Regions from separate parts of the Pseudoalteromonas sp. KS88 genome, predicted to be linked through region 2. Evidence: riboswitches for the same ligand, from Rfam matches in the RefSeq annotation. Region 2 holds a riboswitch; the other holds the start of a gene.
What was found. A riboswitch is a leader RNA that binds a small molecule or an ion and turns the genes downstream of it on or off. The one in region 2 is predicted to bind cobalamin.

Region 1: linked by a shared signal. The riboswitch ahead of C7Y70_RS18245 (TonB-dependent receptor) and the one ahead of C7Y70_RS01655 (ABC transporter ATP-binding protein) in region 2 are both predicted to bind cobalamin.

What each region holds. Positions count from the first base shown of each region.
Region 1 is NZ_PYHV01000031.1:49,802-65,308, reverse strand. It holds gene C7Y70_RS18255 (efflux RND transporter permease subunit) at 1-1,192, shown strand, start outside; gene msrA (peptide-methionine (S)-S-oxide reductase MsrA) at 1,338-1,871, shown strand; gene C7Y70_RS18245 (TonB-dependent receptor) at 1,928-3,781, opposite strand; cobalamin riboswitch at 3,815-3,973, opposite strand; gene C7Y70_RS18240 (YajQ family cyclic di-GMP-binding protein) at 4,179-4,661, opposite strand; gene C7Y70_RS18235 (VanZ family protein) at 4,814-5,164, shown strand; gene C7Y70_RS18230 (2-dehydropantoate 2-reductase) at 5,157-6,059, shown strand; gene thiI (tRNA uracil 4-sulfurtransferase ThiI) at 6,091-7,548, opposite strand; gene C7Y70_RS18220 (TetR/AcrR family transcriptional regulator) at 7,661-8,311, opposite strand; gene coaD (pantetheine-phosphate adenylyltransferase) at 8,556-9,038, shown strand; gene C7Y70_RS18210 (capsule assembly Wzi family protein) at 9,035-10,441, shown strand; gene C7Y70_RS18205 (hypothetical protein) at 10,474-11,007, opposite strand; gene C7Y70_RS18200 (hypothetical protein) at 11,027-11,557, opposite strand; gene C7Y70_RS18195 (hypothetical protein) at 11,593-11,808, opposite strand; gene argH (argininosuccinate lyase) at 12,077-13,942, opposite strand; gene C7Y70_RS18185 (argininosuccinate synthase) at 13,993-15,195, opposite strand; gene C7Y70_RS18180 (ornithine carbamoyltransferase) at 15,206-15,507, opposite strand, start outside.
Region 2 is NZ_PYHV01000004.1:96,441-111,947, reverse strand. It holds gene tal (transaldolase) at 1-571, shown strand, start outside; gene C7Y70_RS01700 (DUF3545 family protein) at 762-950, shown strand; gene ung (uracil-DNA glycosylase) at 997-1,659, opposite strand; gene C7Y70_RS01690 (cobalamin-binding protein) at 1,656-2,513, opposite strand; gene cobO (cob(I)yrinic acid a,c-diamide adenosyltransferase) at 2,513-3,112, opposite strand; gene C7Y70_RS01680 (cobyric acid synthase) at 3,124-4,599, opposite strand; gene cobU (bifunctional adenosylcobinamide kinase/adenosylcobinamide-phosphate guanylyltransferase) at 4,599-5,123, opposite strand; gene C7Y70_RS01670 (adenosylcobinamide-GDP ribazoletransferase) at 5,120-5,923, opposite strand; gene cobT (nicotinate-nucleotide--dimethylbenzimidazole phosphoribosyltransferase) at 5,927-6,988, opposite strand; gene C7Y70_RS01660 (iron ABC transporter permease) at 6,988-7,998, opposite strand; gene C7Y70_RS01655 (ABC transporter ATP-binding protein) at 7,982-8,803, opposite strand; cobalamin riboswitch at 8,891-9,022, opposite strand; gene C7Y70_RS01650 (histidine phosphatase family protein) at 9,050-9,667, opposite strand; gene nqrM ((Na+)-NQR maturation NqrM) at 9,733-9,945, opposite strand; gene C7Y70_RS01640 (FAD:protein FMN transferase) at 10,027-11,058, opposite strand; gene nqrF (NADH:ubiquinone reductase (Na(+)-transporting) subunit F) at 11,155-12,384, opposite strand; gene nqrE (NADH:ubiquinone reductase (Na(+)-transporting) subunit E) at 12,404-13,012, opposite strand; gene C7Y70_RS01625 (NADH:ubiquinone reductase (Na(+)-transporting) subunit D) at 13,023-13,655, opposite strand; gene C7Y70_RS01620 (Na(+)-translocating NADH-quinone reductase subunit C) at 13,655-14,407, opposite strand; gene C7Y70_RS01615 (NADH:ubiquinone reductase (Na(+)-transporting) subunit B) at 14,400-15,507, opposite strand, start outside.

The sequences.
Region 1 (15,507 bases), on a different contig from region 2:
GAGAGAAGTCACTGACGTGCGCGCTTTTGCTATAATGCGCCGCGGCATTGGCGGTGGTGGCTCATCTCGCCCTATTGAGTTTGTGTTACAAGGCAATGACTACGCTCAGTTAGCTGATTGGCGTGACAGAATCATTGAACGAGCAGAGAAGAACCCGGGCTTGGTGCGTATTGATCATGATTACAAAGAAACCTTCCCGCAGTTTTTGATCAACATTGACAAAAATAAAGCCGCGGATCTCGGTGTATCAGTTTCTGATATTGGCCGCACGCTTGAAACCATGCTTGGCCAACGCCGTGCTACGACCTTTATTGACCGAGGTGAAGAGTACGATGTAATACTCAAAGGAACTAAAGCTGATTTTACCGACCCGACTGATATTTCAAATATCTATTTGAAATCACGTAGCGGTGAGTTGGTTCCACTCGATAGCATTATTAGCTTAAAAGAAGAAGCGACCGCATCGCGGTTAAACCGCTACAACCGTATGCGCTCAATTACTTTAAGTGCAAATTTAGCGGATGGTTATACATTAGAAGAAGCGCTTAATTTCTTAAACAAAGTCGCAGCAGAAGAAAACGACATAGACGGTGCCGTAGATTATAAAGGTGAATCTCAACTGTTTTATGAAGGCGCATCTGCCATGACATATGTGTTCATTTTAGCATTAACAGTGACCTTTTTAGTACTTGCAGCGCAGTTTGAGAGTTTTGTTCACCCATTTGTTATCATGCTTACGGTGCCTCTTGGCTTAGTAGGGGCACTATTTGGCTTATGGTATACAGGTTTAACCCTTAATATTTATAGCCAAATTGGTATTGTTATGCTGATTGGCCTCAGTGCTAAAAATGGTATTTTGATTGTCGAATTTACCAACCAACTGCGTGACAAAGGCGTTGAGTTTAGTGAGGCTATTGTTCAAGCTGCAACACAACGCTTACGTCCTATCATCATGACCTCTTTAACCACGGTTATGAGTTCAGTACCGCTAGTGTTAGCCAGTGGTCCTGGCGCTGAAAGTAGAATGGTAATAGGTGTTGTGGTATTTACAGGGGTCATTGTTGCGACCTTACTAACTCTGTTTATTGTGCCTGCGGCTTACTCTGCGCTTGCACGTAATACTCAGTCACCAGAGTTTTTACAACAAAAGCTTAATCAACAAGAAGCTGAAAAGCCGCTTAAAGAAATATAAGCAAAAGCGTTGAGCGTTGCTGCACTTTGCAGCAACGCTTCTCTCCTCTCCTTGCTCTATCTAATCTATGAAATAAAATCCTGCTGTTACCGTTCTTCTGATAGGCTAGAACATGTTAGCGATATAACGTTTTTGGGAGTAAACAATGAGCAAAAAAATTGAAGTAGCAACATTTGGTGGAGGCTGTTTTTGGTGTATTGATGCTGCTTTTCGCCGTGTAGAAGGCGTAATAAACGTAAGCTCTGGCTATACTGGTGGCGAAACAGATAACCCTACTTACAAACAGATATGCACTGGACTCTCAGGCCATGCAGAAGTTGTTCAGCTTGAATTTGATGTAAACCAAATAAGCTACAACACGTTATTAGAGATGTTTTTTACTCTGCATGATGCTACCCAACTAAACCGTCAAGGTAACGATGTTGGCACCCAGTATCGCAGCGTAATTTATTATCATGATGAGCAGCAACACGTACAAGCAACTGCAATGATCAATGAATTGCAGAAACAGATCCGTGAACCAATTGTTACCGAAATAAGCGCAGCAAGTCATTTTTACTCGGCAGAACAATACCACCAAGATTACTACAACGAAAATCCAAACCAAGGATATTGCAGTATATTGATTGCACCTAAACTTAAAAAGTTTGAGCAACTTTATGCTGATAAATTAAAGTAAATAAAGCTCGCCAAGTAGGTGGCGAGCTTTAAACTCAGTGCTAATTTTCCTTACTATTAGAACTGGTATTGGGCTCCAACAAACACACGACGCTCTGCGGTGTTGTAGTAATAAATTTCGTCATTTATATAATCGCCATCAACATCTTTACCATATGCATCAACGGCGCTGTAGCTTCTATCAAATAGATTCTCTACACGCAGCGACACAGTTAAGTTATCCGTTGCTTGATAATGACCCACTAGATTCCACAGCGTATAAGAAGGTAATTGAGTTAATTTACCACGGCGATCACCACGGTATTGCATTTCAAGGCCAGCATCAAATGCACCCCACGCTTTATTAAGCGACCAATTAATACTTTGCTTAGAAACATAAGTCAGCGATTCACCCGTTTGTGTATCATCAGCAGATAAATAAGTCATATTGAATGCGTGATCAAAGCCAAATACCTGTTGAATAAAGCTAAATTCAACCCCTTCATGGCGTGCTTGATTAATATTGGTAGGTACCCACTTGCCAGCTGCATTAGGTGCCCAAGCAATTTTATTCTCAATGTCACTTCTAAAAATTGCCACGTCTAAGCTGATGTCTTTCACGTTTAGTGATAAACCAATCTCTTGGTTATCAGAAGTCTCAGGGTTTAGGGCTGGATTGCCTGAACCTGGGTAGTAAAGGTCGTTAAACGAAGGTGATTTAAAACCTGTGCTTTGGCTCACTCTAAACGTTGCTATATCGTTTAGATGGTAACCCACAGCGGCTGTGTAAGTTGTTTCATTACCAAACTGCTGATCATCATCTTGACGGAGCGTTAAATTAGCAAGCACCTGCTCATCATCGTAATAAGCACCAGCAAAAGCTGCAAACACTTCACGGCTGTCTTTTAAATAACTGCCTGAACTTGTGTTTATTTGGTCTTTATACCAGTTTAAACCACCACTCAAAGTCAAAACTTGATTTAAAAAATATTGACCATTGTAATCAATTTGCTCACGCTCAGTTTCAAACTTATCAACAACCGTATCGCCGGTATAACTCACTCTTGAATCATCAGAGCTGTCGTTTGAAGTGGCAATATCGATCGAGTGGCTGTGGTTTTCAAACGTTTTTTTCCAGCCTAATGATGTTTGATAATTCTCAAATTCACCTTGCTCAACGGTACTGTCAGCGGGACTATAAGCACTGTCATAGCTAGCCTCCCCTTGAGCATACTGCCCCTGGGCTAAAAATGTACCTAAATACTCATCTTGATATGCGATATTAAAGCCGATGTTTTTATTTTCAAAACCATCTTCATCAGGCGCCAACCCTTGCAATACGTCAAAGCCATCGGTTTTTTCATACCCTGCGTTTAAAGCTATATCTACATCACTAAACTGCCCACTAGTTGCAAGTTGTAACTGTTTATAAGAATCGGAACCAGCAGTAAGGTCGATCGTCGTGTTTTGTGCTTTTCGGGTGATAATGTTTATTACGCCCGCTAGCGCATCAGATCCATAAACAGCTGCACGTGAGCCTTTTATTATCTCGACTCTTTCAATGCTATTAAGTGGAATATTATTAATACTCTTATAGCCAAGAGTAGCTGAGCCAGTGCGAACCCCGTCAATTAAGATAAGTGTATGGCGTGAGCTTGCGCCGCGTAAAGACAACCCTGCACTTTGACCAAAGCCACCATTTGCATTGATTTGAAAACCGGCTTCTTTTGATAACAAGCTTGGTAGGTCACGTACATAACTTGATTCAATGTCTGCACGGTCAATCACCGTGACACTGGCAAGTACATCATTAATGTTTTGTTCAAACTTATTAGCAGAAACCATAATATGTTCAATAGGTTGTTGTTCAGCAGACACTGAAAATGATAACGCAGCTGCGATAGCTACGCCTAAAATCGATTTGTTTAGCATGAGTTCCCCAAGCCTGTGCCCACCGCACACGCAAATAGTAAATTACTCCAAGGCCGGTCTCCGGACTCAGCGTGTGCTTAGCACTTGCATTACCGTTGCGGGGGCAGTGTTGGAGTTGCAGTCTTCATGGCTACTCACCAACTTCCCGATTATCTCACTAAAAATTTCAATACCTTGAAACCTATACCTTAATATTTAGTAAGCACCTTGGAAATAGGCCGTCATTGTGATGATTTTAGGGATAAATGTCAATGGACGGCTATACATCTAAATATTCTGAATTCAGGGTCATAGGTCCTGGGTTCTAGATTTAAAAAATCATCATAAGCTCCAAACTAAAAAAGCCAAACTACAATACTGTAGTTTGGCTTTTTCTAGCTCCTAGCAACCGAGCTTTTTAATCTCTAAAGTTTTTAAACTGGAACGGCTGACCTAACTCAGCGCTACGTACAACTTGCATGGCCTCTTGTAAATCATCACGCTTTTTGCCTGTTACACGTACTTCTTCGCCTTGGATAGCGGCTTGTACTTTTACTTTTGAGTCTTTAATGGCTTTGACTACTTTTTTAGCTACGTCTTTTTCAATACCTTGCTTAAGCGCGACATTACGAAACACGTTTTTACCTGCACGCGAAATATCTTGCAACTCAAGGCTTGATACATCCATTCCACGTTTTGAAATTTTGTTCGCTAAAATATCAAATAACTGTAGAACTTGTGAATCAGCTTCTGCTTTTAATTTGATGGTTTTGTCGTTAAGTTCAATTGATGCGTCAACGCCTCTAAAGTCAAAGCGGGTCTCAAGTTCACGTTTTGCATTATCAACCGCATTTTGTGCTTCGTTCATTTCTACTTCAGATACAATATCAAAAGAAGGCATTCGTCTCTCCTAACAAGATTTAAAAAATTAATATGCTTGGGATTATAACGCCAAAATTATAAATCTTTACATATTTCTGCATATCGTTCAGGTGCGATGCAAAATTAGTTTGATATACTGTGGCTCTATTTATAGCCAATTTAGGATTTTTTGTGACTCGGCGTGTTTATCAAGTACTCTTTTTAGTCAGCATAGTGGCCTTTACTTTTTTATTTGCCAAAGAAATAAAAGGCGCTGCAAGCTTATTTCCGCATGTTGATAAAGTAGCTCACTTTGGAATCTTTTTTGCCCTTGCTGTCGTAATGGACAAAGCATTTAAACTACCTTTATGGGTGCAAATATTTTTGCTTGCCGGATATGGTGCTGCCATTGAAGTAATGCAAGGTATGCTCCCATACCGCCAAGCCTCTGTGGCCGATTTTATTGCTGACTTTGCTGGGGCCGCCAGTTATTTTGTTATCAAGTTAGCATTTCATATTGGAAAAAAGCCGAGCCATGAGTAATGTTGTTATTGTGGGTGATGGCGCTATAGGGTTGTTATATAGTTATTTTTTAAGTACTTCAAACCATGTAACTTTAATCACCCGTAGCAAAAAGTCAGGCAAGCAATATTATTATCAAGGCAGCAGTGGCAAACATTTAATCAATATTAAAACTCTCAATAATCAGCACTTAGCCTGCTTAGCCAATATTGACATTGTTATTATTGCGGTTAAAGCGTACCAAGTTGAAATTGCTTTAAGTCAATTATCCCCTTACCTAAATGATTCATGTAAAGTGGTTTTATCTCATAATGGGATGACTGATTTAGCGCCTATTATGAACAACATATTAAACAACCAACCCATTTATTTTTTAACAACACGATTAGCGGGCTTCAAGGCAAACTCAACAACGGTGATACATACTGGAAACGGCGAGAGTATATTGGGAGCCTATAATAGCCCTGCCGATAAACAATATTGCGAATTGGTATCAACTCTTTGCGCAATTCCTGACCTTAGCTACAGCAAGCAGATTGATACTATTCGCTGGCAGAAATTATTAATAAATATAGCGATTAATCCACTAAGTGGATTTTATAATGTGAAAAATGGAGAGCTTAACTCACCTAAATACAACAGTGATATTTTCAACTTACTCAACGAAGCTTGCTTTGTAGCCAATAAACTTGGCATTGCAGTAACACTACCTGACTCATTAGAAAGCGCTTATAAGGTAATGAGTGCGACTGCAAATAACTTTTCATCCATGCATCAGGATATTATGCATAATCGCCCTACTGAAATTGATGCTATGTGCGGCTATATTTGCCAACAAGCTGAGTTGATCGGTATAAAAACACCATACAATCAATATTACTTGGATGTAATCAGGCATAAAAAAAGCGCGAATTAATTCGCGCTTTCACAATAAGTTGCTGTACTCGTTATGGGCGATAGACTTTTACATTAGCAAAGCCGTTTTCATGCATTATAAGGGCTTGTAATTGACTCATTACCCCTTTTGCACAATACAAGTAGTAGTCTTTATCTTGCGGTAAATCCCCAAACTTAGTTGCTAAGCGGAAAAAGGGTAAATGCACAACCTCAGTACCGTCAATCTCTAACGGATTTGCATCTTCTTCTTCTGGTGAGCGAATATCTAAAACAACAGCTCCTGCGGGAAGCTCGGAGACTGATTCAGCCTCTTTAAGTTCTTGCTTGGCTTCTACATCGATATCACGAATATCCATCACACGTGCATTGCTAACAACGGTATCAAGCACATCAAAATCGAACTTTTGTTCTTCTGCTTCAATGACTTGTACTTTTGCTTTAACAGTCGGCTTTTTAGAAATTACACCACAATACTCAGGCATCGTTTCTGCCATTTCAGCAGTGCCAATTTTACGCGCAATATTGATAATTTCTTGTTTGTCATGTTGAATTAACGGGCGCAAAATTAGCGTTTCTGTTACACGGTCAATCACGCTTAAATTAGCCAATGTTTGACTTGAAACTTGACCAATACTCTCACCGGTGACGAGTGCTTGAACACCCATCTTCTCGGCTATTTTACTACCTGCACGCATCATCATTCGCTTAAGCACTACGCCCATTTGGCTGTTTTCAACGTTTTCAAGAATTTCAGCGACCACAGGTTCGAAGTCTACGCTAACAAATTTCACTTTGTGCGTAGAGCTAAACTGTTTCCAAATGTAGTAACTGGCTTGCTTTACGCCAATCTCGTGGGCGGCACCACCTAGGTTGAAGAATAAAAAGTGAGTGCGCGCACCTTTACGGATCATTTGGTAACTAGCAACACCCGAGTCAAAACCACCTGACATAAGTGATAGCACATCTTCTTGCGTTGGCAGTGGAAAGCCTGCCATACCAAAGTGAGTTTGCGTAACAATGTAGGCTTTATCATCTTTTATTTCGATGCGAATAGTCACTTCAGGGCGACTAAGTTGTACGCGAGCACCTTCAACATGCTGGTTTAGCCCGCCTCCGACATAGCGTTCAACATCTGTAGAGGTGAATTCATGTTTACCTTGACGTTTACAACGCACGCAAAATGATTTGCCTGCAATAGTGTGGCCAATTAAGTCATACGCAATTTCGTAAATATCATGAAGGTTATCGTACTGGGTTTCTGTTACTTCAATAAACTGAACGATGCCTGGAATTCGTTGTAAACCGTCGATAAAGTCAAGGCGCATCTGCGCACTATCACTTTTTGTGACAACCGAAATATTATCCCAGTTATTTTTAACCTGCACTTTCTCGTCTAGCTTTCGTAGCACGATTTTAATGTTATTTTCTAACACTTTTGTAAAACGTTTACGAACTGAACGGCTCTTAATGGCTATTTCAGGATGAAGTTTGACGATAAATTTAAGCATAGTTTACTCGTTTGGCAATTTAAGAATTCACGCACCCACGTGCTGGGCGCGCGATTATAGCAAAAAATCTAGCGTCTAGGAAATAAACAAGTACCGCATAACTTAGTTTGAATTAAGCAGGTATAGCTTGCTGCGATAGCTGGGTGTACTTTTCTTTTAATTGATTGAGTTTAGGAATACTTTGCTCGGCGGCGTACGCTTTAAAAAGCATAAGCACTTTTAAAATACCTTTATAAATATCTTGCTGAGCGAGCTCCCCACTTAAACGACGCGCTTTGATGTAAGGCGTCCAAAAGCTCACTGTAAGCTTTAGCATATGTGCAAGTTCAGTGGCATCTTCGTCATTAAGTTCCATTAAACCGCTGTCACGTAGGCTAATTATTATGCCGCGTACTTGAGTTAAGAGCGCGGCTTGAAACTCAATGTAGTTCTTTTTAAGTTCATCATCACGCGATAAAATATCACCTAAATTATCGTAGAAAAAATGAAATCGCCACATTAATTCAAATAAGGCATCAAGGTACCCACTTAATTGAACAAAACCATCTGTATCTTCATCTACAGGGCTAAATTGGGTATGAAGGTGCTCACTGTATAAAGCAAATATATGACGAATAATGTCTTCTTTATTTTTAAAATGATAATAAAGATTGCCGGGGCTGATCCCCATGTGAGAAGCAATATGGTTTGTAGTGATTGCACGTTCCCCGTGCTCATTAAACAGCGCAATGCTGGTCTTAATTATTTTGTCCTTGGTACTCATATTAGGCTACTCTAGATTTTTTTAAAGCAAATGCTCAAAGTTTACGCAATTAATATTAGCGGCGCAGTATATACAAATCCATTCGAATAAAACACCACCATGAAAATTTCTATCTTAAAATCAACGTTTACATAAGTGAAAATGAATTAAACTAACTTTACGTTAAAGCTGAATAAGTAAGAGGGCTGATTTGCACTGCAAACACTGCTAATATAGCCAACAAAATAACACTAAGCTAAGTTCTATGAAAGTCACAGCAATTTACCCGGGTACCTTTGACCCATTAACCAATGGCCACACAGATTTAATTCAACGTGCGGCAAAAATGTTTGACACTGTGATTGTTGCTATTGCTAACAACCCCAGTAAAAAACCTTGCTTTAGTTTGGAAGAACGCGTTGCATTGGCTAATAGCCTTTTAAATCATATTGAAAATGTAAGCGTTATTGGTTTTTCAGGTTTACTTGCTGATCTTGCTCGCGATCACAACGCAAATGTGTTGATCCGTGGTATTCGTGCAGTATCAGATTTTGATTATGAATTTCAATTAGCGAATATGAATAGACGCCTAAACCCTGATTTAGAAAGTGTATTTTTAACCCCCTCAGAAAAGAACTCATTTATCTCTTCAACGCTTGTTAAAGAAGTAGCGCGCCATAAAGGCGATGTTAGTGAGTTTGTTAATCCAATTGTAGTTAAAGCTTTAGAGGAAAAGTTACACGGATGAAGTTAACTAAACTTGCCAGTTGTGCCGCGTTACTCACATTTTCTTTACCGAGTTTAGCTGGACCGTGGATTGAGGGAGATGATCCTCTTTTACGTGCTTCAATTGAAATGCTCTTTAACCAAGGTGTTATTAAGCAACCGATTAATAGTTATCCTTTAATGTGGCAAGGTATTGTGCGCGACCTAAACAATGTCAATGTTGATACCTTACCTGTGCAAAGCCAGTTTGCTTTACAGCATGTAAAACATGCCCTCGCAAATGCAAAGCAAAGCACCAGTTCAGGTGTTAAAGCACACTACAATAGTGATACAAGCTTACAACAAAGTTTTGGCAGCCGCGCTCAGCAAAAAAGCGGAGTAAATAGCTATGGCTCTATTACTGGTAATAGAGTCAGCGCTAAAGTGAGTGTAAATTATGCAGATGAAGCGCTTGATGATAAATACATAAACAATCAGGGGAGCTATTTAGCGGTTTTAATTGCTGACTGGTCAATTAGTGCTGAGCAAGTAAGCCACTGGTGGGGACCAAGTAATGATAACGCCCTACTACTTTCAAATAATGCAGCTCCCATGAAAGGTATTAGAGTTAACCGTGCTAATACTCAATATGATGGGCCAAGTTTTCTCTCATTCATTGGAAACTGGCAACTTACTGGTATTTTCGCTAAACAAAAACCAACTCTTAGCAATAATGATGAAGGTAATTATTGGGCGATGCGCTTTGCCAGCACACCATTACCTGGTTTAGAAATTGCGTTCAGTACATCTGGATCTGAGTTTTTAACCAGCTCTTTTATTGATACTGCAACATTAGAAACAGAAAATAAAAAACAACAACTTACTAGTCTAGACGCCAAATATTCAACGCAAATAGCAGGTCAAGCGGTTGGCGTTTATGCAGAGATAATGGGCCGAAATGACAGCGGCTTTGCACCAAGTGAGCCATTTTATACCTTGGGCATTGAACATTTTTATGGTAATCAAAAACACTTACTGAAAACTTACCTTGAATATACAAACACCCAGCAAGAATGTATCACAAACATGGATTGCAACTATGGCAATGACACTTTAACAAGCATAAGTGCTGGTTATAACCATAAAGACCGATTAATTGGCAGTTCAACACCTTATAACAGCAAATCAGCTGTATTAGGTGCTCAGTATCACACAATGCAAGGTTATGCCGGTTTTGCAAAGGTGCGTTGGTTGAAGGGAGAATCACTCATAACCGCACCAGCAAAAGAGATAGGCTCATTTGAACGCTTACAGTTAGAGCTAGGTTATCAACAAGCAATTTTTTCGGGTCTTTGGAAAGTGAGTGGCTCTGTGTTTAAAGACGAACTTAATAGTGATTCTGATACAAATACAGCGCTTAAAACCAGTTGGGAATACCGTTTTTAAAGCTTTTTAAACGATCTGTGAATACATTGAGATCATGCACTTTGCTTGGTCTCAACCCCCCATCTATAACACCCTAACAGCCCTAAAAAGTCTTTGTTAGTTAACAGTGCAATAATCATCATCACATCCATAACATTGACGGTAATCGAGTAAAAAGTCCAAAACCACCAATGCTCGTAATGCATTAATACATTAATATCGATATGCATTGCCAAAAACAACAGCATATTCACCGTTAAACCTATAATGACGTAAAGTTTAGCGGGGAGTTTTTGTACTCTTGATTTTCTTGTGATAATTAAAATTATAAGCAAAATAACAAAATCGCTAATAGCCCAGATAATGTATCCATTGATGCTGTAAATAATATCAACCCCCACCGATAAGCTAAGAAGTGGGTCAGAAAGAAGGTAAGATAGAAATATAGCTAGAGACATCCACATCAAGACACCATCACTATTAGGCATTGCAGACTTTTTTACTAAATTATATAGGAACGCCATCAAGAAGCTCCACATCACAAGTGAAGCGAGATACAAGCTTGCATACTCTTGAAAAAATTGCATTAGAAACTATTGAATAGAACTAGCAATTTCTAAGATTGCTGATTTGTTTTTTCTTATTCCGTTTAGAAAATAATTTACCTATTCGCAACCAATCTTTTCCAAAGATAAGAGTCACAACCATGAAGAAGTCAACAACGTTTATCCCAACTGAGTAAAAGCTCCAAAACCACCAATATTCAGAATTACCAAAGTAAACGATATCAACGTGGATGCCAAAAAATATTAGAGTATTTATTGATAAGCCAACTAATATATATTTTAAAGTAGCGGTAAATTGTAGCTTCAGTATTTTGTGTGCTGCAAGAAGGGCAATTATGGTAATAACATCATACTTAACCCAAATAAGGTAAACATACTTTCCCGCATTTAGATCAACAAACTCATAGCTCAAACCATACGAGAGGAGCATTATAATTGATATAACGAGAGGTGAACTATTTCTATCTTCTACTGTAAACTTGAGCAATAAATTGTACAAGCAAGCCATTAAAAAACCCCAAATGATAATAGTATCAAAGTGGATTCCTAAAGACGTTAAATCAAAATACATACACCATCTCGTTTTGCTAAACCTGATTTAGCAAGTTATGAAGGTTTGCGGCGATCCGGGTCTGTAGATAAACCACCACCACCACGCTGAATCTCAGCTCCACCACTTGCGGCTAATAAGGCTTCATTAGATATAGACACTGTATCAGATTGTAGGGTTTTATTACTAGCGCTTTGTTCCAAAGCCGGCTTCGATTGTTGCATTGTGTTGTATGCTTGCATTTGCAGCTGGCTGTTACCTGTAACTTGCATGAGAGTGTTCCTTTCGTTAAATGTTGAGATTACTTAAGCAATTTAAGTTGTTATTGCATGACGCTATGATATTTTTTTGGCGTATTGCAAAGATGAACCCTAACTGAGCCATCTAATAAATATAAAGCAAATAGCGATCCAACTTTTAAGAAACATTGATCTATTTATGATCTTTTTCTATATCTTGAGCCTGCAGTGGTCATACCAGACAGCGCAAGATATAAAAAAACGCACAGGGGTAACCGTACGTTTTTTATATCCAGGGATTTTAAGCTACGTTTTTACACGGGATCGCCGCATTCCGACTTGGCTTCAAAATAAATTCCATTGCAACTTCATCGCAATTGTCTTTGCGTAAACACAGTTCACAGTCTTTCATTACCTTTTCTGGTAAGCTTTCTTTGGTACAGAATGTAAAACCTTGTTTCTCAAAAAAATCTGGTACTCGCGTTAACACTATGATGCGATTAAGTGCCAATTTTTTGGCTTTTGTTAGTAAGTGCTCAACTAACTGACGTCCTTGACCAGAAACCCCCGATTCAGGATCTATACCCAAAGAGCGGATTTCTGCAAGGCCAGTATCATAAATGTACAAAGAAGCACAGCCTGCTACCGTTGAGTTCACTTCGGTAACAGCAAATTCATTAATTGAGTGCACCATATCACTTTTGGCCCGCGGTAAGTTTTCACCGACTGTTGCCCAATGCTGGATTAGTTTAGCGATAGATTCAACATCATCTAAGTTTGCATCACGTACCGTTATTTGCTGTTTTTTTTTGGCATCTTTAACAGCAACAGACACTCGCTCCAACGAGGTCCCACCTAAAGCTTGGCGTGCTTTAATACAAGCATCAATCTCTAGTACAGGATATACATCTTGTTCAAAAATACTATGCACTGATTTAAATTGCTCTAAACTTAAATCTTCTAAGTTATTCCCTTGCGCAATTGCCATTTGAACCAACACACCAACAATATGATGACCTTCTCTAAATGGAATACCTTTAGCCACTAAATAGTCAGCCAACTCGGTAGCATTTGAATGGCCCCCTTTAGCCGCAGCAAGCGTACGCTCGGCATTTACTTTTACACCTTTGATGCACGCTTGTGCCATATGGATACACGCAAGCCAAGTTGGCATGGCATCAAATAAACCCTCTTTGTCTTCTTGCATATCTTTATTATACGCAAGAGGCAGTGCTTTAAGGGTCATCATCATGGCGCTAAACGAGCCAAATACTCGGCCAGTTTTACCACGAATTAGTTCAAGTGCATCTGGGTTTTTCTTTTGCGGCATTAAAGATGAGCCAGATGTCACATTATCTGCAAGCTCAATGAACCCTGCTTCACCTGAGTTATAAAAGATTAAATCTTCTGCCATACGGGATAGGTGAATCATTGAAATAGATGCACAGCTTAATAGCTCTAAAACAAAGTCACGATCAGATACCGAATCTAAACTATTTTTAGTCGCAGCGGTAAAACCTAGCCCCGTGGCAAGTGCTTGCCTATCTATTGGGTACGCCGTTCCCGCAAGTGCACCACTTCCCAATGGGCAAAAGTTCATCCGCGCTTTGGCATCATTTAAACGACTTTCATCACGCTCAAGCATTTCAACGTACGCCATGCACCAGTGGCTAAACAATAATGGTTGAGCGCGTTGTAAGTGTGTATAACCTGGCAAAATAGTACCGAGTTCACGCTCAGCAAGTGCAATAAACTCGCCTTTTAATTGCCCTAAGGCCTCGAGCAAATGATCGGCAGTATCACGGCACCATAATCTAAAATCTGTCGCAACTTGGTCGTTACGGCTGCGCCCTGTATGCAGCTTTTTAGCTAAGTCACCCACTTTTTCAATCAATGCTGCTTCAACATGTGAATGAATATCTTCAGCGCCTGACGTCGCCACTGCAAGTGGGTCAGCTTTAACTTCATCGAGTAATTCATATAGTGCTGCAACAAGCGTTTCATGCTCGCTACTTGTTAGTACATCAACTTGCTTAAGCGCCCCAGCCCATGCCACAGAGCCAACAATGTCTTGCTCTGCGAGTTGGTAATCGAAGGGAAGTGAGTCGTTAAATTGCTTAAACGCTTCATCTGGACCCGTAGAAAAACGTCCGCCCCATAATGCCATGAAATATCTCCAAACCCTGAAATTGCCCCGTTCGATCGGGGCGTATTAAATTACTTCTTCGCTAATGCTGAAATTCTGCTTGAAAGCGAGAACAGACGAATAAACCCTTCAGCATGTGATTGGTCGTACACATCATCTTCACCAAAGGTCGCGAAATCTTCACTGTATAAACTATTTGGTGATTTTTTCTGCACCGCAGTTACTTGACCTTTATAAAGCTTAAGCACAACTTCACCCGTAGCCAGTGTTGATAACGCTTCTGCGCCTGCTAAAATTGAGTCTTTAAGTGGTGTGAACCAACGACCATCATAAACTAGGTGTGAAAACTCACCGCCCAGCACTTCTTTCCATTTACGGCTTGATTTATCAAGTACAAGCTCGTCAATTGCTTGCAGTGCAGCCATGATCACGGTACCGCCAGGTGTTTCATAACAACCACGTGACTTCATGCCCACTAAACGGTTTTCAACAATATCAACACGACCCACACCATGCGGCGATGCTATATCATTAAGTTTCACTAAACAGTCGTAAGGTTTAAGTTGCTCACCATTCACGGCAACCACTTCACCTTCTACTACATTTAAGGTAACTAGTTCTGCCTCATTGGGCGCTTGCTCAGGAGAGTTAGTCCATGTCCATACTTGTTCACTTGGTTGGCACCATGGATCTTCAAGTTCGCCACCTTCATGAGAAATATGCCACGCATTAGCATCACGGCTATAAATCTTGGTAGCTGATGCTGAACAAGGAATATCACGCTCAGCTAAGTAATCTAATAGCGATTCACGGCTTGATAAATCCCACTCACGCCAAGGTGCAATTACTTTTAAGTCAGGTGCAAGGGCTGCGAAACACGATTCAAAACGAACTTGGTCATTGCCTTTACCTGTACAACCATGAGAAAGCGCGTCGGCACCGACTTTACGTGCAATTTCAACCTGTGCTTTAGCAATGATTGGGCGTGCCATCGAAGTACCTAACAAATAAGTACCTTCATAGATTGAGCCAGTTTTTAACGTTGGGTAAATGTAATCACTTACCATCTCATCTTTCAAATCAACCACATAACATTCTGATGCGCCTGATGCGATGGCTTTTTCTTCTACGCCTTCCAGCTCTTCAGCACCTTGACCTACATCAGCCACAAACGCGATAACTTCACAGCCATAGTTTTCTTTTAACCACGGCACGATAGCTGATGTATCTAAACCACCTGAATAGGCTAATACGACTTTTTTAATTGAACTCATTGATAATACCTTAAACAAAATTTGGATTTAGTAATGTAACAAGCAGTGCATTTTGCGCGTGCATACGGTTTTCTGCTTGCTGTATAATTTTTGATGCCGGGCCATCCATTACCTCAGAGGTAATTTCAAATTCACGGTGTGCTGGCTGGCAATGCAAAACAGTGTCAGCCCCTGTTTGTGCAAGTAATGCTGCATTTAACTGATATGGCATGTACTTTTCTTTAACTTGTTCAAGCGGTGTGTCATCACCCATTGATACCCAGGTATCGGCGTACACAACATTAGCACCTACCGCAGCTTCAACACGGTCGC
Region 2 (15,507 bases):
TAAAATCTTAATTAAAGTCGCTTCAACATGGGAAGGGATTAAAGCCGCTGAGCAACTAGAAAAAGAAGGGACTAAATGTAACCTTACTTTATTGTTTAGCGACGCCCAAGCTCGCGCATGTGCCGATGCAAACGTATTTTTAATCTCGCCGTTCGTGGGCCGTATTTTAGATTGGCACGTTGCAAATGGCATGGAAAAACCAACGGATCCACTACAAGACCCAGGTGTTCAGTCTGTACGTAGCATTTTTGAATTTTATAAACGCCATGACTATAAAACTGTGGTGATGGGCGCAAGCTTCCGTAACACAGGTGAAATTATTGCCCTAACAGGTTGTGATAAGCTTACTATTAGCCCTAACCTGTTAGAAGATTTAGGCAACCTTGAAGGCGCACAAGAATACTTGCTTGATAGTGATATTCCTAAAGAACCAAAGCCAGAGCCACTTACAGAAACGCAATTCCGTTGGTTACACAACCAAGATGCTATGGCGACAGAAAAGCTAGCTGAAGGTATTCGCTCATTTGCTGATGCCCAAGAGCAATTAGAAGCCCGTTTTAAAGCGATGTAACTATTTAAAGATAAGTAAATAAACACTTACTCTATAAAACGCCACCTATGTGGCGTTTTTTATTTTCTGGAATCAATCTAATTAATATAGTCATCACATTACTGTAACATTAATATCACTTTTTTATTCTATTTTAGTTTGGCCTGTGGTATAGGTATTTCCGAGGTTCAAAATTCAATAGGAGAAGTTCATGGATAGCCTAGATGATATTTTAGAAATATTAGAAGGTCCTAGCACAACAAAAAAGACCTCTCAAAAAAATAAAAAGAGAAAATGGCGCGAAATCGAAGCTTTAAAAGATAAGCAACGTTTACGCAAAGAACTACAGGAGTTAGACTATTTTGCAGACGATATTGCAGTTGATGAGTTAGACTTTTAATTTAAAAAAGGCCGCATGCTTAACAGCTAACGGCCTTTTTTAATTCTTACACTTGCCAGTTTATGGTGGCTTTACCTTGCTGCTTAAGTAGCTTATTCGCTTTAGAAAAGTGCTGACAGCCAAAAAAACCTCGGTGCGCTGAAAGCGGTGATGGGTGTGGGCCATTTAACACAAAGTGCTTGGTTGCATCTATGCCTTTGCCTTTCTTTTGCGCATGCGCGCCCCATAGAATAAACACCACGTCATTAGTATGAGCGTTAATATAATTAATCACGTTATCGGTAAATTGCTCCCATCCAAGATGTTTATGAGAGTGTGCTTGTCCTTGCTCTACAGTTAATACGGTATTTAATAAAAATACGCCCTGCTCTGCCCAGCTTTGTAAATATCCATGCTGTGGGACTTCAAACCCGGGGACGTCGGTTGCTAATTCTTTATAAATATTTTTTAGTGATGGCGGCAGTTTAGTCACTTCTGGCAGTACTGAAAAGCACAAACCATGAGCTTGCCCTTCACCATGGTATGGGTCTTGGCCTAAAATAACCACTTTAATATCGTCAAGCTCAGTTGCCTTAAAGGCACTAAAAACCTGCTGCTCTGGTGGGTAAACTGCAACCCCTTCACTTCGCCTTTGAGCAACATAGGCAAACGTGTCTTGCATATAAGGTTTAGCGCATTCAGTTTGTAAAAATGTTTGCCACTGACTCATTGTACATCCTCTAAAACAGCTCTTGATTGATCTATTTTATCACAGAGCTCACCCAGTCCATCAAGGATACGAAAAGTGAATCTGTGTAGTAAATCTGCATTTACCTGTATAAATTGATTATGCTTTACCGCGGGAACTTCAGGCCATTGCTGCCAATCGATAACCGGCTGTTTGGTTTTTGATTTTTCTTCTGGAAGAATAATCACCTCAGGCTTAGCAACAATAACGTTTTCAATACTTATAAGCGGATAGTCGGTACGGCTATTGGCAAACACATTACTGCCATGGCAAATCTCAATAAGTTGATTGATCCAGGTATTTTTACTGACCGTCATCATCGGCTCAGGCCACAGTTGATAAAATACAGCAACACTGGTTTTGCCATGTTGTTTGGCTTTAATAGCACCTAATTTTTGCTGAAATTCATTAGCGGCATGCTTTGCCGTGTTTTCACGACCTGTCAGCTTACCTAAACGAAGCAGTTCCTGTGGCACTTTATCGACTTCATTGGCTTCACTGTATAAGACCTTAACACCCATACGCTCTATCAAGGCTAAGTCGTCAGCTTTACTGCCTGTTTTCCATGCAAGTACCAAATCGGGTTTAAGCGCTAACAGCTTTTCAATTTGAATACCTTGGTGACCGCCTAAACGCGGGATCTTATTCGCTGCCTTTGGAAAGTCAGCGTATTCAACTGTTCCCACAATTTGCTCGCCGGCGCCAATGGTATAAAGGTTTTCAACTATATGCGGGGCAAGGGCTACAATTCTAAGTTGTTGCTTATTAGGTTCAGCCAAAAGCTTGGTACTTACCAAGCCTAGTACAGCAAATAATGCGAGCCTTAATACCCACATTAGTAATCAAACCCTATTTGCGCTTTAACACCCGCATCAAATGCGTGTTTAACATTACGTACTTCGCTTACTGTGTCAGCAAGGTCTGTTAACTTACGGTGCGCACCACGCCCTGTTACAATGACCGACTGCATCGGCGGGCGATTGGCAATGACCTCTAGCGCTTCTTCTAAATCAATGTAGCCATAAGTGATCATGTAAGTAATTTCATCAAGTAACACAAGGTTGATTGATTCGTCATTCAACATGCGTTTAGCGTCTTGCCAGGTAGCTTGCGCAGCGGCGGTATCTGACTCTTTATTTTGCGTTTCCCAAGTAAACCCGGTGTTCATAATAGCAAATTCAACGCCGGCGCCTTGTAATAGGTTTCGCTCACCACACGGCCATGTGCCTTTTATAAATTGGCACACAGCGGCTTTCATTCCATGACCAACACAGCGAGTTACTGTACCAAACCCTGAGGTAGATTTACCTTTGCCGTTGCCAGTAATTACCTGAAAAACGCCCTTTTCTGTTTGCGCCGCAGCAATGCGTTCGTCCACTTTGTCTTTTACTTTTTGTTGACGTTGTTGGTGTTTGTCGTTATTTGTGTCGCTCATCTGCTTGCTCCTTACCAGTTTTGGTAAATTTTAGTAATTTGTGGAATATCTAAATGTTGTTTGCACATATCAGCTAAGCGCGTTAGTTGCTGTTCGCGATGTGTGTTTATATCTATATGCTGTTCTATACCACTGCTTGGTAACACCCAGTCTAGTATCAGCTGGCTTGCTGCACTGCTATCAAGCAAGCCATGTAAGTAAGTACCTGCTATGCTGTTATCACTAGATACAAAACCATCATGTGTCACACTTTGTGGGTGTGTGGTAAATTTTAGCAAAGGCTGTTCAAGTGCAGGGCCACGGCTTTGGCCAGCGTGAATTTCATACCCCGTTACTTGGGCTTCGCCGCCATTCAAATACATAACAGCCGATGCTTGCGTCAATACTTTTTCAACGCCTAATTGAGTTGTAAAGTCACACAGTGCTAGCCCTTTACAGTGCTGAGTGCTTGACTCCACTCCCGCAGGGTCGTAAATATCAGTGCCTAACATTTGTAAGCCGCCGCAAATACCCAGTACTTTACCGCCATAGCGAAGATGGCGCTTAATTTGCTCTTCCCAGCCTTCATTTTTTAAAAAGGCTAAATCACTGATGACATTTTTACTGCCAGGAATAATTATTAGATCAACATTGGGAATAGCCTGTGTGTGGCGCACGTAGTTTATATTTATTTGCGGGTTTAACCGCAGCGCATCAAAATCGGTATGGTTACTAATATGTGGCAACAATAACACCGCAATACTCACTTTGGCTTGCGTTACAGTGTTATCAATAGCAACCGCATCTTCTGCATCTAAGGCCAGATCATGCAGATAAGGTAATACGCCCAGCACGGGTTTGCCCGTGTACTCTTCGAGCCAATCAAGACCACCTTGTAGCAGTGCAATATCACCGCGAAAACGGTTGATCACAAAGCCTTTTACGCGTGCTTGCTCTGACTCACTGAGCAATGCCAAGGTACCCACTAAGTGAGCAAAAACGCCGCCTTTATCAATATCGGCAATAATAATAACAGGGCAGTCCACCGCTTCGGCATAACCCATATTGGCGATATCACCAGCACGAAGGTTTATTTCTGCGGGACTCCCCGCCCCTTCAACAACGAGCAGATCAAATTCTTTACTTAATCTTTTTTGTGAGGTGAGCACAGCATCCATCGCGACTTTTTTATAATCGTGATATGCGCCCGCTTCCATGTTGCTAATCGCTTTACCATGAATGATCACTTGGGCACCCGTATCACTATTAGGTTTAAGCAGTACCGGATTAAAATCGATTCTTGAAGCAACCTTTGCCGCGATTGCTTGTAACGCTTGTGCACGGCCTATTTCGCCGCCATCTTCAGTTACAGCGCTATTAAGCGCCATGTTTTGCGGCTTAAACGGTGCAACACTTACACCTTGCTCGGCAAACACTCGGCACAAAGCTGCAACCAATGTACTTTTACCGGCATCAGATGTGGTGCCTTGGATCATTATTGTTTTCATCATTGGCTACTTTTTAAAGTGAGCGGCAAGCCTGCCATTATAAATTCAACCCGAGCAACCTCTGCAGCTATTGCCTGATGCAACCAGCCTGACTCATCAACAAAGTCACGGCTTAATTGCCCAAGCGGGACAATGCCATGCCCCACTTCGTTACTGACAAAAATAACCTGCCCGGGAAGCGTGTTCAGCACTTCAAGCAATGCCTGTTTTTGCTGCGACCAGCAGTTATCATCCTGGCATAAACAATTACTAAGCCACAGTGTAAGGCAATCTACTAAAATGCAGTTATCAGCTTTGCTATGTGTTTTGATTGAATCGGCAAGCGCAATTGGCTCTTCAATGAGCTTCCAGTGTGCTGGGCGTTGCTGCTGATGACGATGAATACGCGCTTGCATTTCATTATCATGGCCTTGTGCAGTAGCAATGTATATTACGGGTTGCTGGCTGTTTGTTGCTAACTGCTCTGCAAAGCGGCTTTTGCCACTGCGGGCGCCACCAAGGATTAAGGTATGTTTAGGTTTCATTGAGCGGTACTCGTCATTATAGCAATGAGGGTTATATAAATACTCACCTCACTAAGTTGCTGCGCTGCCCCTAAGCAATCACCGGTATAACCGCCTAATTGGCGTTTAAACCAATGCATAACCATCAAACGTACGAATACTAAAATCAGGGTTATTATTACTAGTGCCTGCCAAGTGACAAGCTGAAAAATCAACGTAGCGGCAAATAACAACGCAGCTGTTAATAATAAAGTGACTAAGCTGATTTTAGATAAATGCATAGCCAATGGTTTTACTTTTGCGCTGGCATCTTCGCTGACATAATCCATGCTAAAAATGATACTGGTCGCAACGACACGGCTCAAGCATTGTCCTGCAATGATAGCAAATAACAACACACCAATCTTATCACTTAATATCACTAAGCTTTGATACTTCAGCACCAGTATAATAATGAGTGCCGCCGCGCCGTATGTACCTAAACGACTGTCTTTCATAATATTAAGCTTTTGCGATACCTGCCAGCCACCACCAAAACCATCCCATACATCAGCCCAGCCATCTTCATGAAATGCGCCTGTGATGAGTAAGCTAAGTGCCATTACTAACAGCACACACAATGAAGCAGGTAATATAAATTGCAGGCAATAAAACAACAAAGCATGTACTAAACCAAGCCCTAAGCCTACTAACGCAAAGTAGCGGCTGGCTTGATTTAAGTGCTGAGACGTTACCTCAAAACGAAGCTTTACCGGGATGCGGGTTAAAAAGCTAACCGCTAATTGGAGCAATTGCCATTGCGTGATACGTGCTTGGGTCATCGCTTACACCACATCATCTACAGCAGCGTCGGCAAAACTTGCCATTTTGTTATAAAAACCCAGTGCACTCTGTAGCAAGGGTAAGCTTAATGCAGCGCCGGTGCCCTCCCCTAAACGCAAATCTAGTTGCTGCAAAGGCCTAACCTTTAAATGGGCCAGCATTTTACTATGGCCTTGCTCATTTGAGCTATGCGTAAATATTAAATAGGCTTTTACATTGGGGTTAATTGCTATCGCGACTAAAGCCGCGGCAGTACAAATAAAACCATCAACCAGTACCGCCATTTGTTGCTCAGCAGCGCTGAGCATAGCCCCCACAATATGCACAATTTCAAAGCCACCCACTGCACCAAGTAATGTGACTGGGTTATCTAGCTGAGTCTTGTGTAAAAACAGTGCTTGCTCCACAACCTTTACTTTACGCGCAACCACCTCATCACTTACACCAGTCCCTTTACCCACGCATTCACTGGCAGGGAGTTCAAGCATAGCCGCCATAATAGCGGCTGAACTGGTGGTATTGCCTATGCCCATCTCACCCAAGGCGAGGGTATTACAACCTCTCTTTTTCAGCTCTAGTACAAGTTGTTTTGCATTACTCAAACCTTGCTGTACCTGCTCGATACTCAAAGCCCTTTGTTGATTCAATGGCTCGGTTATATCCCCCAGACGGCAATCACGAACACCCGCATCAGGTAGTTTAGTTAAAGTACCGCAATCAACCACTTCTAGCTGCCAGCCTAGCTGATTGCAAAACACATTAATTGCCGCGCCGCCCGCAGCAAAATTAGCGACCATTTGTGCAGTAACTTCACTAGGGGCAATAGACACACCTTGCGCTGCAACACCATGGTCGCCCGCAAACACGATTAATGTGGGCTGGTTTATCGCTGGTTGAAAAGCTAAAAAACCATTTTGCGTAGCAATGTTTTGACTAAAAATAGTTACCAATTGCTGTGCAAGTGGTTCAAGTAGACCCAGTGCGCCAAGCGGTTTAGTTTTTTGATTTATTTTATCGCTGATCAGCGTATCAAATTGCGTGTTGAGTGGTTTAATAGAATACATTATTGATACACCTTTTTACGAAAACACAATAAAGATAAAAAGAACACACTGCCGATAGCTGAGGTGATCACCCCGATTGGTAGTTCTTGGTTGCTCATCACAATACGCGAGAGTACATCTACCCAGACCATAAATGTACCGCCAACGAGTGCTGTCATCGCAAGGCCTGTTAAGGTTCCTTGAGATATAAAAAATCGTACTATGTGTGGGATCATTAAGCCTACAAAGCCAATTCCACCGCATAATGCGACTAGCACTGCAGTGATCAATGAACTTAACAGCAACATTAATAAGCGAAAGCGCTGCACAGGAATACCCAAGGTAGCGGCGCTTTCATCACCTAACAACATGGCATTGAGTTGACGCCTAAAACTCATTAATAAAACCATACAGCTGATGATGACTAAAGCTGGCAACCAAAGAGCTTGCCATTGCGCACGAGCAAAACTTCCCAACGTCCAAAATAAAATCGCGGTGATCGCTTGTGGATCGCTAAAATAAAGCAGCAGACTAGTAAACGCACTAAATAAAAATGACAATGCCACCCCAGCTAATAGCATAGTCTCTACTTGGCCTGAGCCTTTTCGTCCAGCGATAAATACTAGCAGCACCATGGTCAGCATACTGCCAACAAAGGCTGCTAACGACATTGAAAAACCTGCACTAATACCCGTAAACGTGATAAAGCAGACCACGCCGAAGGAAGCGCCTGATGAAATGCCAAACAAATAAGGATCCGCTAGCGGGTTGCGGGTTACAGTTTGTAAAATCAGCCCTGCAATAGCGAGTCCTGAGCCAGCTAGGAATGCTAATAAAGTACGTGGAAAACGTAACTGCCAAATGATTCGCTCCAGAAAGGAATCACTCCCTTGGCCAAACCACTGTCCAATTACACTGTAGTAAACATCAATAAACTTGCTGGGGGCTGCACCAAAGCTCAACGCTGCAAAAATACTGAGCATGCTTAACACGAGGGTTAGCAATAATGCTAGGTTATTTTTCAGTGGCATGATGCTCTCCTGATTGATAACCATAAAAATACGTTATATGCGGAATGGATTGCGCTTTACTTTGCGGATGCATAGTAATTTGCGCGCACACACCAAATACATCGCTGAGCATTTTCTCTGTTATAACCTGCTCAGGTGTGCCAGATGCCACTATTTCGCCGTGATCTATCACTAATAGCTCATCACACATGCTGGCCGCTAAATTTAAATCATGAAACGATGCCAACACAGTGACACCGAGTGATTTAGCTAATTCCATTAATTGAATTTGATATTTTACATCAAGGTGACTGGTTGGCTCATCCATGATCAAAAGCTGCGGCCTTTGCACTATGGCACGCGCTATTAAAGCTCGCTGTTTTTCACCACCAGAGAGCGAATCGAATGTTTGGTTAGCATGCTCTGTTAAACTTACTTGCTCAATCGCTTGGTGAATTAGCTGCTTATCTTTATTTGTAGTGCCACTAAAAAGGCGCTTATGCGGGGTTAACCCTAGACTCACTACATCATACAAAGATAAATTAAATTGCGAGGGGGTTTCTTGCAAAACTACTGCAACTCGCTTGGCAAAATCGTCAGCACTTAATTGCCAAATATCATGTGACCCAAGAAGCACTTGGCCACATGTTGGTTTATTAAACCGATAAAGACAACGCAATAAACTCGATTTACCTGCCCCATTTGGTCCAAGTAATCCTATAAATTTACCTTGATCGATGCTGATATTTATATTTTTTAAAATGGGTATATTAGCAACAGCCCAAGATAGTTTATTGACTGTAAGAAGTGGTATTGGTGTCTGCAATGTTAATCTCTGCTAGCATGCGCAAAACCCAATACAATAGACACACGCAAAATGCATGTGAAATAAGTGAGTTTACCCGCTCAATGAATCAAAAATATTAAACGCATTTAGTATCTGACTTATCACTAATGTGGCTTACAGTTGCGGGAACAGCTGAGGATTTTCACCTCATTCCTAAATACCCCCCTATTATGGGCGGGTGAGTTTATATTTCAATTAATATCTTTCTAGATGGCTAAAATCACACTAAAAAACAATTTTAGGCCAAGCTTCACCTTGTTCATCAATGAAAACATCAACACAAATCAGACCAGCATAAGGGATTGAAAACACATTTTGGCTAATAAGAGATTCACGCGGGAGCTGACAAACAAATGCTAATATTTGTTTAATAACGCCAGCGTGGGTTATTACTAAATGTGCACCTGGATTTTGTGTCGTTATTGTCGCTAACAATTGCTGCCACCACGTTTCAACTCGGTTATAAAACACGCTCATTGGCTCGCCATTAGGCGGAGTAATTTGCCAAGGGTTTTGCCAAAAGTCCCCAATTGTCGGTGAGCAGGCTTGCTGCCAAAGTGCTTCAAAGCTTTGCCCATCCCAATCACCAAAATCATACTCTGCAATTGTACTGTCTATATTGAGTGGGAGTTGGCGAGTATTTGCTAGCTGTTGAGCAAATAGTTTACAACGCTTCAAGGGAGAGCTTGTTACAGTGGTGATATCGCAAAGCCCAACAACTGCATCTTCTAACTGCTGAACCCCCTTTTTGCTCAACTCAAAGTCGCTACGCCCAGCTAATACATTTTGCTGCTCAAGCTCACCGTGACGTAAAAAATACACTTTAGTTGAAAAAGGCTGCATGGATTATCACTTTAAAAAGGACAAAAAAAGCGCCAATAGGCGCTTTTTATAAAATAATTTTGAGCTTATAAGATTTGGTTTTCTTTCCAAACCTGCTCTTTTGCCATGCGCTTTTTACGCTTGTCACATGGATCGTCACAATCGCAGGCTTTATCAATACCTACTGAGCCTAGACCACCACAGCTGCTAGCCATAGATTTTTTCTGCATTATCATGCCAATTGCCATTGCTGCGACAATTAATATTAGTAAACCAAAAGTAAGAAGAAAAAGTGACATTGCTTAGCCCCTGTTGTTCAGCAATAAAATAACGCTCAATCAATACTGAGCTGTGTGTATTATAAACCGCTTTGCGCTTGGCTACAAATAGGGTTTAAATGCTGGGCTCGAATAAGTCACTAAACCATCCTTCGATTTAGCTATTAGATAGACCGCTAAGTCATTCTTTTCTGCATAGGCTTGGGCTTTATTCATGCCCATAATAGTCAATGCAGTAGCAAGCCCATCAGCTGTCATCGCTGAGGGGTGCAATACAGTAACCGATACCAAATCATGTCGGGTTGGCATACCTGTGACAGGGTCAATTAAGTGGCTGTAAGTCACACCATCCATTTCATAAAAAATGCGGTAATCACCCGATGTAGCCATACCATTATTACCTGGCGCTAAAATACGGTGCACCTTTCGCGTACCCGGCTCGGCGTCAGGTTGCTCAATAGCGATACGCCATTCTTTAGCATTCGGCTTTTTACCAGAAATACGCAGCTCACCGCCTATTTCAACCATGTAATCAGTTATGCCGTGGCTTTCAAGTAGTTCTGCTACTTTATCAATACCATATCCTTTAGCTGTCGCGGAAAACGAAAGCTCTAAGCCATCGATAGTTTTTGCTAAACCCTGCTCAGTCAGTTTTAGTTTATCAACACCTATTTTAGCAACCATGCTAGCTAATGCTTCATCCGTTGGACGTTTGGTTGGTTTTTTATCAGGACCAAATCCCCATAAATCAATTAACGGACCCATGGTTACATCTAACGTTTTTGTTGATTCACCTAAACGAATAGACTCTGCTACAACCGCTCTAAAATCTGTGCTAATCGGCATAACTTGGCCTGCTGGTATGCGATTGAAGTTATTTATTTCTGAATCATTGATATAAGTCGACATAGATTGATTTACATCTTTGAGCAATTGATTAACTTCAGGGAGTAAATTAAGCGAGTCTAACTTATCTTGTTTTGCATATGCTTTGATGTGATAAGTCGTGCCCATGGTTCGGCCTTCAAGGTAGAGCTCTTTAGGCTCATCGCTTTGGCCACAACCTGATATGAATAGAGTGATAAAAATAAATAAAAAGGCAACAAATGCCTGCGGGTGAAATACTTTATTCATGGCAGCCTACTTAAAATTTGAAATAAAAAAGCCTCGTAACAATCATTGTTACGAGGCTGATATTCTAACCAAAACTAATGTGTTTTGGTATCAGTGTTAGCCACCGAAATCATCTAGTAAGATATTTTCGTCTTCAACACCTAAGTCTTTCAACATTGTGATAACAGCTGCGTTCATCATTGGAGGACCACACATGTAGAACTCACAATCTTCCGGCGCTTCGTGATCTTTAAGATAGTTCTCAAATAACACGTTATGGATGAAGCCAGTATAGCCTTCCCAGTTATCTTCAGGTTGTGGATCTGAAAGCGCTGTATGCCATACGAAGTTGTCGTTTTCAGCTGCTAGGCCGTCAAAGTCTTCTACGTAGAACATTTCACGTTTAGAACGTGCACCATACCAAAAGCTCATCTTACGCTTAGAGTTTAAGCGTTTAAGTTGGTCAAAGATATGTGAACGCATTGGCGCCATACCAGCACCACCACCTACGAATACCATTTCAGCGTCAGTATCTTTTGCAAAGAACTCACCAAATGGACCTGAGATAGTTACTTTATCACCTTGTTTTAGTGACCAAATGTACGATGACATTTTACCACAAGGTAAGCTTAAATCTCTTGGCGGTGGAGCAGCAATACGCACGTTAAGCATAATGATGCCCTCTTCTTCCGGATAGTTAGCCATTGAGTAAGCACGAATTGTTTCTTCGTCTACTTTTGACTCTAGGTTGAAGAAACCAAAATGATCCCAATCGCCACGGTACTCTTCTGGTACATCGAAATCAGCATATTTAACGTGATGCGCTGGGGCTTCAATCTGAATATAACCACCGGCACGGAACGGTACTGACTCGCCATCTGGAATTTGTAGCACAAGTTCTTTAATGAACGTTGCTTTGTTATCATTAGAGATAACTTCACAATCCCATTTTTTAACACCGAAAATTGACTCTTCAAGTTCAATTTCCATGTCAGTTTTAACATTTACCTGACACGCTAAGCGACAACCTTCACGGGCCTCGCCTTTAGAAATGTGATCAAGCTCTGTTGGTAAGATATCGCCGCCACCTTCTTTGATGTGTACACGACACTGACCACAAGAGCCACCGCCACCACATGCAGATGAAACGAAAATACCTGATTCAGATAGTGCACCTAATAGCTTACTACCTGCAGATGTTTTAATGGCTTTATCTGGATCGCCATTTACGCCGATAATGATATCACCGCTTGCAACTAGCTTAGATTTAGCACCAATGATGACTAAAACAAGTATTACAACGATAGCGATGAAAACACCAACGCCTAAGAAAATCTCATAACTCATGATTTATCCTCGCGACCTATTAAAGTGAAATACCAGAGAATGACATAAAGCCAAGACCCATCAAGCCAACTGTGATGAAGGTAATACCTAAACCACGAAGGCCGTCAGGCACGTCTGAGTACTTCATTTTCTCACGAATACCAGCAAGTAATGTTATTGCTAGCGCCCAACCTACACCAGAACCAATACCATAAACCACAGATTCACCGAAGTTATAGTTACGCTCTACCATGAAAGCTACCGCACCGAAGATTGCACAGTTAACTGTGATCAACGGTAAGAAGATACCTAAGGCGTTATAGAGTGCAGGGAAGAACTTATCCAATGCCATTTCTAAGATTTGCACCAATGCTGCGATAACACCGATGAAAGTTAAGAAACGTAAAAAGCTAAGATCTGCTTCTGGGTAACCAAGCCACTCAAGTGAGCCTGGTGCAAGAACCGCATGGTAAACCAAGTTATTAACTGGTACTGAAATACCCAATACCACGATAACTGCCACACCTAGGCCGATAGACGTTGTTACTTTCTTTGATACAGCAAGGAAAGTACACATACCTAGGAAGAAGGCTAAAGCTAAGTTTTCAATGAAAACCGCTTTTACGAATAAACTAATATAATGTTCCATTGTCTGCCCCTTATCCTTTCGCTTCTACTTGGTCTTTCTTATAAGTACGAAGTACCCAAATGAATAAACCAATGATGAAGAATGCGCTAGGTGGTAAAATCAATAGACCCATAGGTTGATACCAACCACCATCCTGTACAAGTGGGATGATGTCAGCGCCAAACAATGTACCTTTACCAAATAGTTCACGAATAAAGCCAACAGTCAGTAACACTACTGAATAACCTAAACCATTACCGATGCCATCAAGGAATGACATGATAGGTGGTGATTTCATTGCGTATGCTTCTGCACGACCCATTACGATACAGTTAGTAATAATTAGACCAACGAATACCGACAACTCTTTTGCCGTAGCATAAGAGAAGGCTTGTAACACTTGGTCAACAACGATTACCAATGATGCGATGATAGTCATTTGCACGATAATACGCACAGATGATGGGATCTGGTTACGGATCATAGAGATGAATAAGCTTGAAAACGCCGTAACCAATGTCAATGCGATTGACATGATTAATGCATTTTTTAAGCTCGACGTAACTGCAAGCGCAGAACAAACACCAAGTACTTGTAGCGCGATTGGGTTATTTGCGAATACCGGGCCGAATAGGACCGACTTCATTTCTTTAGTATCAGCCATTATTTCAACGCTCCTTCACGTACTTTCGCAAGGAAAGGGCCAAAGCCGTTTTCGCCAGTCCAAAAGTCAACTGTGTATTCAACACCGTTAGACGTCAAAGTAGCACCCGATAGACCATCAATTTGATGCTCATTGGTTGCGCCGCTTTTCACAATGTTGATTGGTAACTCTTTACCTTGCCATTGAGCAGTCCACTGAGGGTTTTGGATTTCACCACCTAGACCCGGAGTTTCATTATGCTTGAAAAAGTTAATGTTCTTAACTGTTTCACCATCATTCTCTAGCGCTAAGAAACCATACATTACACCCCAAAGGCCGTAACCTTGAATTGGTAAAATGATAGCATCGGTAGTACCGTCTGCTTTTTTCGAGATGTAAACAGGAGAATTCTTAGTCATACGCTGGATACCCGCGATGTCTTTGATGCCCTCTTCTTTCAACGCAAAGCTTCTAGCTTGGTCAAATTTTGTTTTCTCAAAATCAAAAGTAGTTGGATCAGCACCTTCAACAAATTCACCCGTATCCATGTCTACAACACGCGCTTCAATTTTAGCGTTAAATGTTTCAGACACACTACCTGCGTTTTCAATTTCTGCTGCTGCCAAGATATTCTTTTGAATATCTTGTGTTTTGTTAGCTTGCTGTAAAGGGCGAAGCTGAACTGAAGCAAACGATACGATGATTGCACACACTAAACATAGTGCTACAACAACGGTTAGCGTTTTGCCGATTGATTCGTTATTACTAGACATTACGTGCCAACCTCCGCTTGATATTAGCTTGCACTACAAAGTGATCGAATAATGGAGCAAATAAGTTAGCAAACAAGATTGCTAGCATCATGCCTTCAGGGAAAGCAGGGTTTACTACACGAATCATTACTACCATCACACCAATCAGTGCGCCATATGCGAATTTTGCTTTGTCTGTAAATGCCGCAGACACAGGGTCTGTCGCCATAAAGAACATACCAAAGGCAAAACCACCCAACACTAAGTGCCAATGCCAAGGCATTGCAAATACAGGGTTAGTATTTGAACCAATTGCATTTAATAAGAATGCAGTTGCAACCATACCTAGGAATACACCTAGCACGATGCGCCATGAAGCAATTCGAACGTAGATTAAGAACAAGCCACCGATCATCACTGCAAGGGTAGATGTTTCACCTACTGAACCTTGAATGAAACCGTAAAACGCATCCCACCAAAGAGCCATGTTGCTGTAATCAAGAGAACCAACAAACGCTTGACCTAGCATAGTTGCACCAGAGAACGAGTCGACTGCTGTCCATACTGTGTCACCTGAAATTTGTGCAGGGTATGCGAAGAATAAAAACGCACGACCAGCAAGCGCAGGGTTTAGGAAGTTACGGCCAGTACCACCAAAGATTTCTTTAGCGATTACAACACCGAACGTGATACCCAACGCAACTTGCCACAATGGAATAGTTGCAGGAAGAATAAGTGCAAACAATACTGAGGTTACGAAGAAACCTTCGTTAACTTCATGCTTACGCACTGAAGCGAACAACACTTCCCAAAAACCACCCACGGCAAATGTCACTGCGTATATAGGCAAGAAGAAACATGCCCCGTAGAACATCTTAGCGCCCCAGCCAGATTCAGCGGTTAACGTACCACCAAACATCTGGAACAGACCAACTTGCCAAGAATTTGCTAGTTCAAAACCTTGCGCTAATGCACCGGCGGCCTGATGACCGATATTGAACATACCAAAAAACATCGCTGGGAATGTTGCCATCCACACTAAAATCATCATGCGTTTTAGGTCGATGTTATCGCGTACGTGTGTCGCGCCTTTATTTACATAACCAGGTGTGTAAAAAATA